3 regions of the Pseudarthrobacter sp. AG30 genome follow, and region 3 is predicted to be linked to each of the others. Evidence: predicted binding sites of a transcription regulator. Region 3 holds the regulator's gene; each other region holds the start of a gene.

Region 1 (5,853 bases), on a different contig from region 3:
ACTGGGAACCGTCAAATGGTTCAACGCTGAAAAAGGCTACGGCTTCATCACCGTTGACGGCTCCAGTGATGACATCTTTGTCCATTGGTCTGCGATCCGGGGCGAAGGCTACCGGGCCCTTGAGGAAGGACAACGGGTGCAGCTGGAGGTCGGCGAGGGCGACAAGGGCCCGCAGGCGGAAAACGTCCGGCCCGCCGAGTGAAGCCGAAGCACCGTCCCGCCGTCCGCGCTGCCCTGGCCGTTTCCCTGGCAGCCGTTCTCGGCGCCACAGCCTGCTCCGGGACAGGCGGAAACGCCCGGGTGGAATCCGCCGAGGCATCCGGCGACGGCGTCCTCCGGGTGGGCCTGGTCCTGGACAACACCGGCGGCAACGCTTTCCTGAACCAGCCACAGCTCGCCGCCGCCAAGCTGGCCGTCCAGGACATCAACGCAGCCGGGGGACACAAGGGCCGCCCCGTCGAACTGCTGCCCGCACACCCGGAACAGGACACCGCCGGGCAGGCAAAAGCCCTGCTCGCCGCCAAGGCGGACGTGGTCATCGGACCCACCGACTCCAGCCATGCGGAGGCAGCCGTAAGCGTCCTGTCCCGCGCGCGCATACCGCTCATCTCCCCGGCCAACACCGCTGCCGGCCTGACCGGAATGGCCAGCGGCGGCTACTACTTCCGCACCGCGGCGGCCGACGTCGCGCAAGGGCCTGTGTTGGCCAAACTCGCCAAGGACGCCGGGGCTGCCACCGTCAGCGTGCTGTACCAGGAAGGCACCTACGGCAAGGACCTGCAGGCCGCCGTCACGGAAGCGGCAAAGCAGTCCGGGCTTACCGTCCTTCCCGGTGCCGGCTTCACGACCGGGGACGCCGCGGCGGCAAGCTCCATCGCCAAAGCCAAGCCGGACGCCGTCGTCCTGATAGCCCGTGAGGGCGCCCAAGGCGCACTGGCCGCGCTGAACGGTACCGGCGTTGGCGGTTCACGCATCATCATGAGCGACGGCGCTTTCGCCCGCTACGGCTCCGGCCTCGGTTCCAAGGTCTTGGATGGCGCCCGCGCGGTGGTACCGGGACAGTTGCCTACCGCCGCCTTCCAGCAAAAACTCCTGGCGGTGGACCCGTCGCTGAAGGACGTCTCCTACGCTGCCGAGACCTACGACGCCGTGACCCTGGCCGCGCTGGCAGCGGCCCGCGCGCAGGACGACGCCGGCCGCTCGATCGCCGCCAACCTGATCCCGGTATCGGGCGGAACAGCGGCACCAGGCGCCGGAACGGCCGCTGCGCCGTGCGTGACCTATAAGGCGTGCCTGGGCGGTTTGGCTGCCGGCCCCGACATCAATTACGACGGCGAGTCGGGCCCCATTGCCTTCGACGCGAACGGGGATATCACCGTGGCGTCCTTCTCCGTCTTTACATACGGGGCGGACAACCTGCCCACTCCGAGCGGCCGGGAGACAGCCGGACATCAGGGCTGATCGCCCTCGGCGAAGCGACCGCCGCCAGCAGCCCCTCCGGTGTCTTTTCGCTTGCACTCTCACCGGGGGAGTGCTAATTATGGAGTTAGCACTCTGACGTACCGACTGCTAAGCAACGCCCGGTTCCGGCCGGCCGCGCAAGGCACCGGTCGAAGAGCGAAAGAAACACCTCACTTCAGTGAGATCCCCAGGCGGAGGCATACAGAGGCCGCTGTCGAAGGATCGTCCGTCGCGGGCACTGCAGCGAAGGTTCATTCTTAACGACTGTCCCGAAAGGACTACTGCCGTTATGGCCAAGATCATTGCATTTGATGAAGAGGCACGCCGCGGCCTTGAGCGTGGCCTGAACACCCTCGCCGACGCCGTTAAGGTCACCCTCGGCCCGCGTGGACGCAACGTCGTCCTCGAAAAGAAGTGGGGCGCCCCCACGATCACCAACGATGGTGTTTCCATCGCCAAGGAGATCGAGCTGGACGACCCGTACGAGAAGATCGGCGCAGAGCTGGTCAAGGAAGTTGCCAAGAAGACGGACGACGTCGCCGGCGACGGTACCACGACTGCGACGGTGCTGGCCCAGGCGCTGGTCAAGGAAGGCCTGCGCAACGTTGCCGCCGGTGCCGACCCGCTGTCCCTCAAGCGCGGCATCGAGAAGGCCGTTGAAGCCGTCACCCGCGAACTCCTGGCCTCCGCCAAGGAAATCGAAACCAAGGAAGAGATCGCGGCCACCGCCTCCATCTCCGCCGGTGACGACGAAATTGGTGCCCTCATCGCCGAAGCCCTGGACAAGGTCGGCAAGGAAGGCGTCATCACGGTCGAGGAGTCCAACACCTTCGGCCTGGAGCTTGAACTCACCGAAGGCATGCGCTTCGACAAGGGCTACATCTCCGCCTACTTCGTCACAGACGCCGAGCGCCAGGAAACGGTCCTCGAGGATCCGTACATCCTGATCGTCAACTCCAAGATCTCCAACGTCAAGGAACTGGTTGCTGTCCTCGAAAAGGTCATGCAGTCCAACAAGCCGCTGCTGATCATCGCCGAAGACATCGAGGGCGAGGCCCTGGCCACCCTGATCGTCAACAAGATCCGTGGCACCTTCAAGTCCGTTGCCGTCAAGGCCCCGGGCTTCGGCGACCGCCGCAAGGCACAGCTGGCAGACATCGCCGTCCTCACCGGCGGCCAGGTCATCTCCGAGGAAGTGGGCCTTAAGCTCGAGACCGCAGGCCTCGAACTGCTGGGCCAGGCCCGCAAGGTTGTTGTCACCAAGGACGAGACCACCATCGTCGAGGGTGCAGGCGACGCCGACCAGATCGCCGGCCGCGTATCCCAGATCCGCGCCGAGATCGAGAACTCGGACTCCGACTACGACCGCGAGAAGCTGCAGGAACGCCTGGCCAAGCTGGCCGGCGGCGTTGCAGTCATCAAGGCCGGTGCCGCCACCGAGGTTGAGCTCAAGGAACGCAAGCACCGCATCGAGGACGCCGTCCGCAACGCCAAGGCTGCGGTTGAAGAAGGCATCGTCGCCGGTGGCGGTGTTGCCCTCATCCAGGCCGGTGCCAAGGCATTTGCCAACCTGCAGCTCTCCGGCGACGAAGCAACGGGCGCCAACATCGTCCGCGTTGCCATTGACGCCCCGCTGAAGCAGATTGCCTTCAACGCCGGCCTCGAGCCCGGCGTGGTTGTCGACAAGGTCCGCGGCCTGCCCGCAGGCCACGGCCTGAACGCAGCCACCGGCGAGTACGTCGACCTGCTGGCAGCCGGCGTGAACGATCCGGTCAAGGTCACCCGCTCTGCCCTGCAGAACGCGGCGTCCATCGCCGGCCTGTTCCTCACCACCGAAGCCGTGGTGGCAGACAAGCCCGAGAAGGCTTCTGCCCCCGCCGGTGGAGACGACATGGGCGGCATGGGCGGCATGGGCGGCTTCTAAGCCCACTGCCGGGACCTGTCCCGCTGACATGAAATGCGGCCCCCTCCGTTTGGAGGGGGCCGCATTTTTATGGTTCCGAGGGCTACTTCCTGGCGGAAGCCAGCATCCCTTCAACCTCCTTCTTGAAGGCATCCGCGGCTGCCTGCGGGGTCAGGCGGTCGTACAGTACTTCATCCGTGTAGCGCTTGATGACGTTCTGGACGCTGCCCGCACCCACCGGCGGGACCGGCGGGGCGCCCTTGACGTCCGGCGCTATGTCCTTGAGGAAGCCCACCACCGTGGTGTCAGCCGGCTTGAGCGAGGGAGTAATGCCCGCGACGATCGCGCTGTTGGTGGGCACGCCGCGGTCCGTCATCAGGATGCCGCCTGCCTCCGGACTGTTCGTGAGGTAGTCGATGAATTCAGCCGCCTGCTGCGGGTGCTTGGACCGGGACGAAGCCGACCAGAACATGGTGGGCTTGTAGTACATCCCGTTGCTTGCCGATGCGCCACTGATGCTCGGTGCCCGCAGCATCTTGATGCTGCTGCCCGTGGTGGACTCCAGGGACCCCAGCTGGTTGGTCCACCACCAGGCCATGGCCACCCGGTTGGTGCCGAACAGGCTCTCCTCCAGCCCCGCGCCGGCGTCCTCGGTGGCGACGGTGGCAGGAGGACTGGCCTTTGAGTTGCGCTGGTCCTTGAGCCGTTCCCAGAAAGACGCGGCGGTCGCCGTCTCGAAACCGAGGCCCCCGTCACCCGTGTACAGGTCCTGTCCGTGCTGGCGCAGCCAGATGATCAGGTCTGCTTCGTTGCTGCCGTAGGCGGCGCCGTAGCTCTTCCCGCCACCAGCGGCGCTGATCTTGGCTGCGGTGTCCGTGAAGTCTTTCCACGTCCACGTCCTGTCGTCCGGCAGCGGAATGCCTGCGGCGTCGAACACCTTGGTGTTGGCCATGATGACGTAGGCATTCTGGCCGGTGCTGAGACCATACTGGGCGCCACCGTACTGGCCGGAGGCCAAGGCCTCCTTGTCCAGCTTCGAGGTGTCGATGCCGCTTTGCTTCGACAGGTCCATAAGCGCCCCGCGCCCGCCGTATTCGGCAATGTACTTCTGGTCCATCTGGATGACGTCCGGTGCATCATTGGCAGCTGTCTTCGTGGCCAGCTTGTCCCAGTAGCTGGCCCATTCGCCCGGCTCCGCCTTGATCTTGATATTCGGGTGCGACGCCTCGAACGCGGCGATGACCTTCTGGGTCTGTGCGTTCAGGTACTCGTTGCCCCACCATGCGAACCGCAGGGTCACCTGCCCGTTGTCCCCGGAACTGCCGGGAGCTCCGCAGCCTGTCGCCAGCAGGGAAAAGGCCAAGGCGGCGGCGCCGAGCTGGAAACTGCGCCGGCTGAAGACTGGACTCGTCATTGATGTTCCTTCCGTATTTTGTCGCCGCTGGGTCGATCCCACGTCGTTGCGGGTGCCCGACTCTGCGGGAAAGCGCTTTCTCGCTGTGATTCTGCGATTGTTTCGTGAGCGGAAGGGTTGCGTCAAGCGTTTCGGTAAACGTTTTCTGGGATGGCTTTCGGGCCGGCTGACCCGGCGCTTGCGGGACCAGTACTTCGTGCGGCGTACCGCCGGGTGGGCTTTGAGCCGCTGAGGCGGCGGCCCGTTGTCGTTGGCTTCTGGCAGGATGGACCGGTGACGATTACTGCAGCGGCTGACGGTTCGGCCTTGGGAAACCCGGGGCCGGCCGGCTGGGCCTGGTACGTGGATGACAACTGTTGGCGGGCCGGTGGCTGGCCCCACGGCACCAATAACCAAGGGGAGCTGATGGCTGTCCTGGATCTGCTGCGGGCCACCGCGCATCTTCCGGGGGAGGACCTTCGCATCCTCTGTGACAGCCAGTACGTCATCAACTCCATTACCAAATGGATGCCCGGGTGGAAGCGCAAGGGATGGCGCAAAGCTGACGGGAAGCCGGTCCTGAACGTTGAACTGCTGAAGGAACTGGACCGCGAACTGGCAGGCCGGACGTACACCTTCGAATGGGTCAAGGGCCATGCCGGCCACAGCCTGAACGAGGCCGCCGATGAACGCGCCCGGGCCGCGGCAACCGCCTACCAGCAGGGCGTGGCCGCCCGGTCTGGTCCGGGATTTCCGGGGGCGCACCATCCGGGCGCCTCCGGGCACAGCTTTGAGGCGCAGCCTCAGGCCGGCAGTGGCCTCCAGCCGGCCACCCTCGACATCCCCGCCCCTGCACCCCCCCGCCCGGCCGCCGCCGGCCGCCCGGAGGCAGGCCCCACCCGTGCGGACACCCGCCCGGCAGCGGCCGGCCAAAGAGGTCCTGCAGCGGGAAACGGCAAACAGCGGGCCATGCCCCAGCCGGTATCGGCTTATGACGAGCTTGACCTGTTCAGCGAATTGGACACGGAAGCCCAGGAGGATGCGGAGGCAGCGCAGCAGGCCGGTGCGGTCGCGCCGGAGGCCCTGGTGGAGCAAC
Region 2 (5,853 bases), on a different contig from region 3:
GCCAGCGCAAAGGCGGTGAGGGGAAGCGCGGGCGATCCCACACCGAAGGGAAGGAGCACACCTGAGATGAACGCGGTCACCAAGCACAGCAGACCCGCCAAGGCCACTGCCGTCCGGCCGTACCGGATGCGGAACCGGGCCGGGGGCGGGGTGCTGGCAGCGCCGGCAGCGGCTGCGGCGCTCTTGTTGGGTTCCATGGCTTTCTCCTGCTGGGCGACGACGTTCAACACTTTGCCGGCGGTCTGGTCCGGCCTTTCATCGGCGGGGACGTCTGCCAGGAAGTCGCCGGCGGCCTGGACCTGGCGCCTTCGGTTCCGGAGGACGTACGGGGCGACCCAAAGGATCCAGAGCGCGACGGCAACCACGAGGATCACTGAGCTGCTTAGGGGGAAGTCCACACTCAAAACCGTATGAGCATCATGCCTGCTCAGGCCGCATTAGCCCCGGTGTGTCGTACCCCTGTCCACAAACCGATGGATTTATGACGGGCGGGACGCCAGCCACGGCGCCAGCAGGCCCGCCGGGACTTCTTCGGAGGTCAAGGCAAACGAACGGTGATCCGCCCACCGGCCATTAATGTGCAGGAAACGGGGCCGGTATCCCTCATCCCGAAATCCCAGCTTCTCCACCACCCTCAGGCTGGGCGCGTTCTCCGGCCGGATGTTGATTTCCATCCGGTGCAGGCCAAGGGTCCGGAAGCAGTGGTCTGTCACCAGGGCCACGGATGTGGGCGCGATCCCCCGGCCGGCCCGGGCTTGATCCACCCAGTACCCCAGCGTGGCCATCATGGCCGAACCCCACACAATCGAGGACACCGTCAGCTGGCCCACGATGGCCGGATTCCGAAGTCCCGGCGTCCGCTCGGTGATGACGAATGGAAGCGCCGTGGCCTGGGCCGCCTGCGCGTTCAATGAGCGCACCATATGACGGTAGTCGGGCAGCCCGCCTCCCGGTTCGGGGTTGGAGGCCTCCCAGGGCGCCAGCCACTCGCTGTTCCTGGACCGCACCTCGGTCCATTCCCTTTTGTCGCGGTAGCGGATGGGCCGCAGGACCAGGTCACCGCATTCGAGGGTGACCGGCCAGATGGGACCGGTACGCACGGCGTCAGCTGGAAAGGCCGGCGGTGAAACCGGGCAGCCATTCCCGCAGGCCGGGGCCCAGGTCATCGCTGTCGACGGCCAGCTGGACGCAGGCCTTCAGGTAGCTGAGTTTGTCCCCGGTGTCATAGCGGCGGCCGCGGAACACCACACCGAAGACCCCGTAGCCCTCCCCGTCTCCGGACGCGAGTTCCTGCAGGGCATCGGTCAGCTGGATCTCGCCGCCGCGGCCGGGTGCGGTGTGCTCGAGGACATCAAATACCGCGGGGTGCAGGACGTAGCGGCCGATCAGCGCCAGGTTGGACGGTGCTTCCTCGGGTGAGGGCTTCTCCACGAGCCGGTTGACGCGGACATAGCCTTCGCCGTCCAGTTCCTGGACGTCGGCGCAGCCGTAGGCACTGATCTGTGCCGGCTCCACCTCGATGAGGGCGACGACGGACCCGCCGGTCTTCGCCTGCACGTCGATCATTGTGCTCAGCAGTTCGTCACGGGCATCGATGAGGTCATCACCCAGCAGGACAGCGAAGGCTTCGTCGCCGACGTGTTGTTTGGCGCGGAGCACGGCGTGGCCCAGGCCGTGCGGGTCGCCTTGCCGGACGTAGTGGATGTCGCCCAACTGGCTGGCTGCCTGGATGGAGGCGAGCTTCTCCGTGTCGCCCTTGTCGGCAAGCGTCGATTCGAGCGAGGGCACGCGGTCGAAGTGGTCTTCCAGTGCACGCTTGTTTCGGCCCGTAATCATCAGGATGTCGTTCAGGCCCACATGGACGGCTTCCTCCACCACGTACTGGATGGCAGGTTTGTCCACGACGGGGAGCATTTCCTTCGGCATTGCCTTGGTGGCCGGCAAGAACCTGGTGCCCAGGCCCGCTGCTGGGATGACGGCTTTGCGGACTCTGGGGTTACTGGTAGTCACCGGACTAATCTAACGTCAGCGTCAAGCATTTCAGTAACCACCGGCACAGCGGGCCGTCATCCGCCCGTGACGCCGCGGAACGCCGGTACCAAGGAAGGACACCATGCAGGAGCAGACGAATCCCGCGAAGGACGATATCCGGGCGGCCCACCGGCGCCGGCGCGCCGCGCTGACGGAGGCGAAGCTGGACGCCGCCGGTTCGGCATTGGCTCGCCACGGGGAAGCCTGGGCAGCATCCGTCACCGCGGGGCGCCCAGGCACCGTATGCGTCTACCTGGGTGTCGGCAAGGAACCGCCCACCATGCCGCTGGTCAAGGCGCTGCACGGCAGCGGCCACGAGGTCCTGCTTCCGGTATGCGAGCCGGGCCGGGAGCTGAGCTGGGTGTTCTGGACCCCGGACACCAGCTTCGAACGCAGCCGGTACGCGCCCATCCTGGAACCCGCCGGGAGACGGCACGGGCCCGACGCGGCCGGAAGCGCAGCGGCGCTCATCATTCCCGCCACTGCCGTGGACCTGTCAGGCAACAGGATCGGCCAGGGGGGCGGCTACTACGACACCTTCCTGGGGCATCTCGCCACTGCCGGGAAGGAAATACCGCTGGCCGCTGTTATCTACGACGATGAATTGCTTCCCGCGGGGCGGATTCCTGCCGAGGAATTCGACCGCCCGGTCCCGGGTGTCCTGATGCCTTCCGGGTACCGGGGCCTGGCGGGTGGCGGCTGAGCCCGGTCCCTTCCGGGCGCAGTGATAGAATTAGCACTCAGGCCCTGCGACTGCTAACGAATTACCGGGTGGCAGCACGGGACCTCTCGTTTGCCCAAGAGGAGGAGCACCAGTGCCAACATATGCTTACGCCTGCAAGGATTGCGGCCACGCCTTCGATATCGTCCAGTCGTTCTCGGACAGCAGCCTGACATCCTGCCCCGAATGCGAGGGCACGTTGCGCAAGAAGTTCAACAGCGTGGGTGTGGTTTTCAAGGGCTCAGGTTTCTACCGTACCGACTCCCGCGATTCCAAGGGCAGCTCGGTCTCCTCCGCCCCGGCAGCGACGCCGGCGACGCCGGCGGCATCGCCAGCCCCGGCTGCAGCGGCCAGCTAGCCCCAAGCACTGATGACGACGACGGCCGGCACCTTCGGGCGCCGGCCGCCTTTGTCCACATAGCTGCAGCCACCACTGTCCTGCCGCTTCGGCTGCCCATAGCGTGGGCGCATGCCTGCATATCCACGCCGCGGCCGCGACAGCCTCCGGATTCCCACGACGTCCCGCACCACCGGCCGTCCCGCCAAGGCCAACCACCCCATCCCGGCGCGGGTAGCGTCCTGGCTGGGCCGCAACCGCCGCCTGGCCGCCGCCCTGGTCCTGTGTGCAGCGGCGGCCATCACTGTCAATCAACTGACGCCGGCTCCGCTCTCGACCGTGACAGCACTTGCTGCTGCGCGGGATCTTCCGGCAGGTACCGCTGTGACGGCGGCAGATTTGGCCAGCGTTCATGTGCCGCCCGGGATGGTGGCGGAGGGCTTCCTCCAAGACACTGCCGCAGCCGCCGGCAAGCAGCTCGCCGGTCCGTTACGAAAGGGCCAGCTCGTTACCGACGCCCAACTCCTGGGACCGGGCCTTCTCGTTGGGACGCCTCCGGGCTCGGCCGCGGTTCCGCTCCGCATGGCGGACCCGTCCTCCACTCAGCTTGTGGCCCCGGGCCAGTTGGTCAATGTGGTGCTCACATCTGCCAACGGGTTTGACCAGCAAGGCCCCTCCGAGGTGCTGGCGTCTGCGGTTCCCGTGCTGTGGACTTCGAACAAGGGCGGCCAGGGTGGCCAGTGGCTGGGTACAACGGAGACCGACGGGTTGATAGTGGTGGCAGCAAACGCGGAACAGTCATCCCGGCTGGCTGGAGCGTCAACGCAGGGCAGGCTCTTCTTCGTCCTGGTTGGTCCGCCGTGACACCACGGATACGATCCCTCAACAACTTCCGGGTTGCCCGGGCCCAAAGGCTTGGCTGCTCGTCAGCCCCGCTGCTGGTCAGCCCCAGTGCGGCGGTTTCTGTTCCTTCAGCCACGCGTCGTGGTCATCCTCCCGGTCGCCCCAGCTGCGGGCGTCGTCCTCCGCAGCCTTGCTGGGCAGCACAGCGTCGGTACCTGAGGTGGCCCGCCCTGGCGCTGGAGTGGAGTGAGGCGCACCTGCCGGATTTCCGCCGTCAGGTACCGCTTCCGTCTTCTCGTTCTCGCTCATATCTTCTCCGTCCCGATCTTCCGCGGACCCATTGTTGTCGGAAATATCGCTGCCGGAACCATTGTCGTCGGAAACACTGACGTCGGAAACACTGTCGTCGGAGACACTGTCTTCCGCGGCCATGCCGTTGGCCTCCTTGGCGTCCAGGCCACCGGCCCGCCGGCCCTGGCTGGGGCGGATGCCCGCGGCGGGGTCTCCGGAGTCACTCCGGTTCCCGCCATTGGCGTTCCGCGGCAGATAGGCAACACCGGCGGCCGGTGCTGCATCGATACCATTGAGCGCCTGGTCCACGTCGTCGTCAAGGAATCCAGCCGAGTGCCCGGTCCTGCCCGGCAGCACCAGGTTTTCCAGGCCGAGGTACCCGGCAATGCGGTCGGCACAGGACGACGGGTCGGTAAATACCTCGATGGTCCACAACGGCATATAACGCCATCCCAGGCGCTCCAGCAGCTCCGGGCGGAGCCTGCTGCGTTCCCGGACGCTCATGGTGCGGTACTGCCCGGTGCCGTCAGACTCGATCGCCACTGGTCGTGGCAGGTCGGCATCATCCTTGCCCATGGTATTCAGCGGGTCAGCCGCGGCCACAACGTCGATGGCGCCGTCGTACTGGTGCCAAACCCGGGCGCCGCGGGCGCGCAAACGGTCACCCAAGTCGGCGACCAGCGGGTCCGCACCGAGTGCCTGTTCGCTGGCGGCAGCCCGGGAGGCGGGAGTTCCGAGGTCGGTGTTACCCGAAATTTCGCGGTTCAACAGCGTGTACAGATCCACCGCCCCGTGCGTGAGCCTGGTGTGGTCCAGGTCCTCGGGCCTGAAGCAGGTGAGCACATGCATGGACCGGCGCGCCCGCGTCATGGCCAGGGCGAACTTCTCCCTGCCACCTTCCGCGGACAATGGTCCGAAGTTGTGCAGCGCCCGGCCGTGCGGGGTGCGGCCAAAACCTGGGGAGAAAATAACATGGTCGCGAACCAGCCCCTGGGCCCTCTCCAGGTCCACCACCCTGAAGGACTCAGCACCGGCACCGAAGAAACCGGCCATTCCGGGCTGGTTGGCCAGCTGGAGGCGGATGGACTCGCCAATCCTGGCGGCATGCCGCAGGCTGGCGGTGACCACGGCGAGCGAAGTGCGCGGACGCAGGCGGGCGTGCTCGAACACGAGCTCGACCACCCGGTTGACCTCGGCCACCACCGACTCCACACCCTCGTGGTCTGCGCTCGGCAAGCCGGTTCCGTCAGGCAGGTACTCCACCAGCAGCGACCGGTCCAAGCCCGTCGCCGACTGGCCCTCGGGCAGCCGGCGCAACCCGCCGTCGTAAAAGTTCTTGCTCAGCTGCAGGACGAGGTCCTCGTCCACGGCCCGGTACACCACGTTCAGCCGCCAAACCGGAAGCACCGCAGAGAGAGCCGTGAAGGCACTCTCCACCCTGTGGTGGGCGGACTCACCGGCGGCGAGGCGTTCCACGCCCACGGTAAAGGTCCGGGGCGACGCGATGCGCGGGTCGCCGAACGCAATCACCTGGCGTGCACGGGCGATCGACGGCAGGACGGCCTGCAGGGACGTGGCCTCGGCATCCAGGATCACGACGGCGTCGAAGTGTTGCTCTGCCGGGAGCAGC
Region 3 (5,853 bases):
GACCATGCCGGACGCACCGTCCACCAGCGCTCCGCTGGAGACCACCCAATCCTCCAACAAGGCGCCCGTGTACTGGATCGGCCGCAGCGGCGGCAACATTTTCCTGTACCGCGAATTCCGCGATGTCCCGGAGCAGGACAACCCGGTAACGCGTGCGTTGCGGGCCATGATGTCGGAGAAGCCGCTCGACCCCGATTTCTTCACGCCATGGCAGAATCCGGATAAGTTGGCCACCTCGATTTCAGGCAAAGACGTCATTACGGTGGACGTTTCGGCTGACGCGTTCAACAGCAACCTCGACGCCGACATGGCTGCCCGCGCCATCCAGCAACTGATTTATACGGCCACCGCGGCGGCCGCCAGTTCGGGGCTGATCGACACCAGCCAGCAGGTCCGGGTCCGGATCCTCGTGGACGGGCACACCGACTACGTCGCTTTCGGGAAGGTCCAGCTGGGCGCCCTGATGACCCGTGCTGCCGGCCTGGTGGCGCCGGTCTGGATCATTGATCCGCAGGAAAATACCGAAGTCCCGGCAGGAAGCGTGAAGATCACGGGCCGCAGCACGTCGCCGGGAGCCAAGCTCCACTGGCAAATCCTGCAGGTTGCGGACAACGGTGGCGGCAAGACGCCTTTCCTGAGCGGCGAAACGACGGCGGCCGCGGAGCAGGGCCAGGCGGGGGTCTTCACACTGGCCCTTAACCTGCCGGCCGGTGACTATGAACTCCACGTGGCGCAGGCCGGATCCGGTGGAGAACCGGACCGGAACGAGGACACCCGGTCCTTTAGGGTGCGGTAGCCCAGCGTCCCAGGATATCGCTGGCCAGCACGACGGCGGCCGGGCCGGCAGTGGAGGACCGCAGGACGTGGTGCCCCAGCAGGGCCGTCACCGCGCCGTTGTCACAGAGCTTCGTCACCTCGCGGGGACTGATGCCGCCTTCGGGGCCAACAATCAGCAGGATCTCGCGGGGCCCGGTGCCCGCGCTCCCCTGCCATCCTTCCAGGACGGTGCGCAGGGGCCTGACAGCGTCTTCGTGCAAGATCACGGCCAGGTCCGCGGCGGCCACGGCGTTGCAGAGCCCGGACGTTTCAACGGCGTCCCGTACCTCGGGAATCCAGGCGCGGCGGGCCTGCTTGGCGGCAGCGGCAACGGCCGACTGCCACTTGGCATGGGCCTTGGCGGCCCGGTCCCCCTTCCAGCGGACGATGGACCGTTCCGACTGCCAGGGTATGACGGCATCGATGCCCAGTTCCGTTGCCGTCTCAATGGCCAGTTCGTCCCTGTCGCCCTTGGCCAGCGCTTGCGCCAGCACCAACCGGACCTCGGGCCTGTCTTCGGCCACCACGGTCCCGCACTCCACTTCCAGCGCGGAGGACGATGCTGATGCCACCTTGCCGGTCATGCGGGCGCCGGCGCCGTCCACGATGTCCACGGCCTCCCCCGGCGACAAGCGCTTCACGGTGACTGCGTGCCGGGCTTCAGGGCCTTCCAGGACAAAGACCTGGCCGGGCGCCAGGCCGTCCAGCGAGCCGGGGCTGGCAAAGAATACGGGGTTGCTCACCGCTACAGGTTACCGAGCCGGTCCCGGAGCTTGGCGAACATCCCGCCGCTGGCAGCGAGCTTACCCTCGGTGATCTGTTCCCCACGGAGCTTGGCCAGCTGGCGCAGCAGGTCCTCTTGCGCGGCGTCGAGTTTGGCGGGAGTGTCCACTTGGAGGTGGACCTTCAGGTCTCCGCGCCCGTAGCCCCTCAGGTGGGTGACGCCCAGACCGCGGAGGGTAATGACCTCGCCGGACTGGGTGCCGGGCTTGACGTCGATCTCCTGGCTGCCGTCGAAGGTTTCCAGGCTGACGTCCGTGCCGAGGGCAGCCGCTGTCATGGGGATGTGCAAAGTGGCGTGCAGGTCATCGCCTTCGCGGACATAGGTGGCGTCGTTGTTGACCCGGATCTCCACGTAGAGGTCGCCTGCGGGGCCACCGGCGGGGCCGGCTTCGCCTTGCCCGGAGAGCTGGATGCGGGTTCCGGTGGCAACACCGGCAGGAACCTTGATGGTCAGTGAGCGGCGGCTGCGGATGCGGCCCTGGCCGCTGCATTCGTTGCAGGGATCCTTGATGACCGTGCCGAAGCCTTCGCAGGTGCCGCAGGGGGCCGCCGTCATGACCTGGCCAAGAATGGAGCGGACGGCACGCTGGACCTGGCCGCTGCCGCCGCAGATATCGCAGCGCTCGGGGTGTGTGCCGGGGCGGCAGCACGATCCGTCGCAGGTGGGGCAGACGACGGCGGTGTCCACTTCGAGCTTCTTGTTGACGCCAAAGACGGCGTCGCGGAGGTCGATCCGGACGCTGATGAGCGCGTCCTGGCCCCTTCGCACCCGGGACGCCGGACCGGACGTGCCGCCGGCGCCGAAGAAGGTGTCGAAGATGTCCTGGAACGCGAACCCTTGGCCCGCGTAGCCCGCACCGCCGAAGCCGTTGTCCGTTCCGTTCTCATTGCCGGTGGTGTCGTAGATGCGGCGCTTCTGGGGGTCGGAGAGGACCTCGTAGGCGTGAGTGACTGCCTTGAAGCGTTCCGACGCGTCCGCCCCGGGGTTTACGTCCGGGTGGAGGGTGCGGGCCAGTTTGCGGTAGGCCTTTTTGATCTCTTCGCCCGTAGCTTCGGGGGAGACTCCAAGGACGTCATAGTGGCTGCTCAAAGTTCGTATCTCTTCCTTGTTGTACTGCGTGCCGTTGGGCCCGGTGTCCGGTCCCGTTGCCGGACGTGGTCCGGCAACGGAGGATCAGGGCCCCAAAATCCTGGAAAGGTAGCGGGCCACGGCCCTGACGGCGGCCATGGTGGTGGGGTAGTCCATCCGTGTGGGGCCAAGGATCCCTACCTTCGCGGCGCTGTCAGGGCCGTAGCCTGTGGCCACCACCGATGCCTCCGCGAGGCCGTCGTAAGGGTTCTCCCGTCCGATGCTGACGGCCACGCCACGGTGGTCCTGTGCCATTTCGCTCAGCAACCGCAGCATCACCACCTGCTCCTCGAGTGCTTCGAGCACCGGGCCGATGCTGAGTGGAAAGTCTACGTTGGACCGGGCCAGGTTGGCCGTTCCGGCCATGACCATCCGGTCTTCCCGGCTGCTCTGGGCCAAAACCTCCAGCCCAAGCGCGAGTGCGTGCGCGGCCTGGCGCTGAGGGTGCGGCGCGGCGGCGACGACGGCGGGCAAGGCCTGCGCGAGGTGGCTCAGCGACGTGCCGCCCAAGGCCCCGAGGAACCGGGTCCGCAACTCCGCCAGCGCCTCGTCACCGAGGTCCTGGCCGACGTCGATCACGCGCTGCTCGACTTTGCCGCTGTTGGCAATCAGCACCACCAGTACTTTGCGCGGTGCCAGCAGCACGAATTCGATGTGGCGGACCAGGGCCCTGCTCAAGTGCGGGTACTGGACCACGGCCACCTGGTTGGTCAGCTGGGACAGGAGGCGGACCGTGCGGTCCAGGACGTCGTCGAGGTCGTCCGCTCCTTCCAGGAGTGATTGGATGGCCCGCCGCTCTGCGGCCGACAGGGGCTTGACCGCCGAGATCTGGTCCACGAACAGGCGGTAGCCCTTGTCCGTGGGTATCCGCCCTGCGCTGGTGTGCGGCGCGGTGATCAGGCCCTCATCCTCCAGCGCCGCCATGTCGTTGCGGATCGTGGCGCTGGACACACCGAGATGATGGCGCTCCACCAGCGCTTTTGAGCCGACCGGCTCGCGGGAGTGGACGTAGTCCTCCACGATCGCCCGCAGCACTTCCAGTTTGCGTGGCTCGCTCACTCTCCACCTCCATCCACGGTCCGGGGCGCGTGCCCCGTCCGGTGCCGCCCAGGGGTTAGCACTCGACATGCCTCAGTGCTAACAGTCTATTATGCCTCGGCCCGTTGTTAGCATTGGTACCGCTCCGGGCGAAACTCCGGGGGTGAGGACCTAATGCGAGGCGGATCGAATCCATGGACTACCAGAACTGGGGCCCCCGCGGGATTTCCGCCCCTGCCCGGACCGAACTGCCGGAGGTTCCCGTGGAGCGCGGCATGGTGCTTGAGGAAGTCCAGTCCGGCTGGGTTGGGGCTGTCACCCGGGTGGAGAAGTCCGGCGGAATGCACGTGGTTGCCCTCGAGGACCGGCGCGGAAAATCGCGGTCCTTCCGGCTGGGCTTCGGCTTCCTCCTGGAAGGACAGCCGATCCGCCTGATGCCGCCGGCGCCCGCCCGCGCTGGGGCCGGTCCCGCCGCAGGGCGGACCGCGTCCGGGTCGGTTCGGGTGGCAGGGCAGCGCGCCCAGGTCGCAAAGGCGAGCCGGATCTGGGTGGAAGGCAAGCATGACGCTGAACTGGTGGAGAAGGTGTGGGGAGACGACCTTCGGGTGGAAGGCATCGTCGTCGAACCCCTGCACGGCATCGACGACCTCACGGCCGCCGTGGCGGACTTCAGGCCGGGACCTGGGCGCCGCCTCGGGGTCCTCGTGGACCACCTGGTGCCCGATTCAAAGGAATCGCGCATCGCCGAGGCTGTGATGGCCTCCCCTGGTGCCGCCGGAAATGTCCTGATCGTCGGCCACCCCTACGTGGACGTGTGGCAGGCCATCCGCCCCGCGGTGCTGGGCATCCAGCAATGGCCGGCGATTCCCCGCGGCCAGGACTGGAAGACCGGCATCCTGAAGGCCTTTGGCTGGCCCCACTCCTCGAAGGAAGATATCGGGCTGGGGTGGCAAAAGCTCCTCGGCGCCGTCCGCACGTACGCCGACCTGGAACCGTCGCTGCTGGGGCGGGTTGAGGAAGTGATCGACTTCCTCACCGTGCCCTGAAAGCCGCTCCCGCCCCGCGACCCAGTATTCTGGATACTGCGATGCCTTGCTTTTCACAGCATGGCACCGAGTCCTTATTAGTCGTCAGCACCACTTGCACCCCAGAAGGAAAACAGACTGTGGCAGAAAACGCACGTGATCACAGGGATGGCCAAGGCCGTTCCGAGTACCATGGCGTCCCCGCCAATGCGCTGCCGCTCACGGCCAGCGAAGACCGCCAATGGGCCACGCTGGCCCACTTCGGCGGGATCCTGGGGTGCATTCCGTCCCTGCTGATCTACCTGATCTTCCGGGACCGCGGACCGTTCACCGCGCAGGAGTCGAAGGAAGCGCTGAACTTCAGCCTGCCGCCCACCATCGCCGCGGTCCTGGCCAACATCCTGGTGTTCATTCCCTACGTGGGCAACATCTTCGCCGTTATCGCCACGCTGATCTGGGTGGCGCTAACCTGCTTCTCGGTGGCCGCAGGGATCCACGTCAACCGGGGCCAGCCGCACCGCTACCCGTACAACCTGCGCTGGATCAAATAGTCCCCAGCGGCTCCCAGCCCTCGCAAGCTCAGGCCGGGGCCCTCGCCGCTGTGGGCCCACCCAGCGGCTCCCAGCGCAATCAAGCCCCCACAAGCCCCGCCGGGTTCGTGCTGCGGTTAGTCGGGCAGGATCCTACGGACCACGGCGTCCGCCAGGAGCCGGCCCTTCAGGGTGAGGACCAGCCGTCCGTGGAACGCCGCGGCCGGTTCCACCAGTTCGTCCGCGATCAGGGCCGCCACCTCATGGCGGCCCAAGGTGCTGAGCGTCGAGACGTCGAGCCCTGACTGCAGCCGCGCCTCAAGCATCACCCGCTCCAGTCGCCTGGTGTCCGAATCCAGGGTTTCGCGGCCCGCAGCCGGCGAATAGCCCTGCGCGAGCCGGTTGGCGTAGGCCACAGGGTGCTTGACGTTCCACCAGCGCACGCCGCCCACGTGTGAGTGTGCGCCAGGCCCTATCCCCCACCAGTCGTCGCCCCGCCAGTAGGCCAGGTTGTGCCGGCAGGCCTGGTCCG

The links. Region 3 encodes HrcA, which represses chaperone genes, less so after heat shock. Its sites were predicted from a motif close to TTNGCACTCGNNNNNNNCGAGTGCNAA; they were not measured.
Region 1: groL (chaperonin GroEL) is a predicted target of HrcA. The motif match lies at 1,547-1,573, and genes of this name have one in related genera.
Region 2: DC347_RS16380 (FmdB family zinc ribbon protein) is a predicted target of HrcA. The motif match lies at 2,765-2,791, and genes of this name have one in related genera.

The regions. Positions count from the first base shown of each region.
Region 1 covers NZ_QEHL01000020.1:130,186-136,038, reverse strand. Annotated here, with positions in the region: gene DC347_RS17705 (cold-shock protein) at 1-202, shown strand, start outside; gene DC347_RS17700 (ABC transporter substrate-binding protein) at 199-1,461, shown strand; gene groL (chaperonin GroEL) at 1,751-3,385, shown strand; gene DC347_RS17690 (ABC transporter substrate-binding protein) at 3,468-4,778, opposite strand; gene DC347_RS17685 (ribonuclease HI family protein) at 5,052-5,853, shown strand, end outside.
Region 2 covers NZ_QEHL01000019.1:13,179-19,031, reverse strand. Annotated here, with positions in the region: gene DC347_RS16400 (hypothetical protein) at 1-398, opposite strand, end outside; gene DC347_RS16395 (GNAT family N-acetyltransferase) at 480-1,100, opposite strand; gene galU (UTP--glucose-1-phosphate uridylyltransferase GalU) at 1,105-2,010, opposite strand; gene DC347_RS16385 (5-formyltetrahydrofolate cyclo-ligase) at 2,114-2,734, shown strand; gene DC347_RS16380 (FmdB family zinc ribbon protein) at 2,847-3,110, shown strand; gene DC347_RS16375 (RcpC/CpaB family pilus assembly protein) at 3,222-3,953, shown strand; gene DC347_RS16370 (AAA family ATPase) at 4,032-5,853, opposite strand, start outside.
Region 3 covers NZ_QEHL01000003.1:258,290-264,142, reverse strand. Annotated here, with positions in the region: gene DC347_RS04430 (GerMN domain-containing protein) at 1-796, shown strand, start outside; gene DC347_RS04425 (16S rRNA (uracil(1498)-N(3))-methyltransferase) at 783-1,559, opposite strand; gene dnaJ (molecular chaperone DnaJ) at 1,562-2,689, opposite strand; gene hrcA (heat-inducible transcriptional repressor HrcA) at 2,774-3,787, opposite strand; gene DC347_RS04410 (DUF3097 domain-containing protein) at 3,961-4,812, shown strand; gene DC347_RS04405 (DUF4870 domain-containing protein) at 4,932-5,342, shown strand; gene hemW (radical SAM family heme chaperone HemW) at 5,459-5,853, opposite strand, start outside.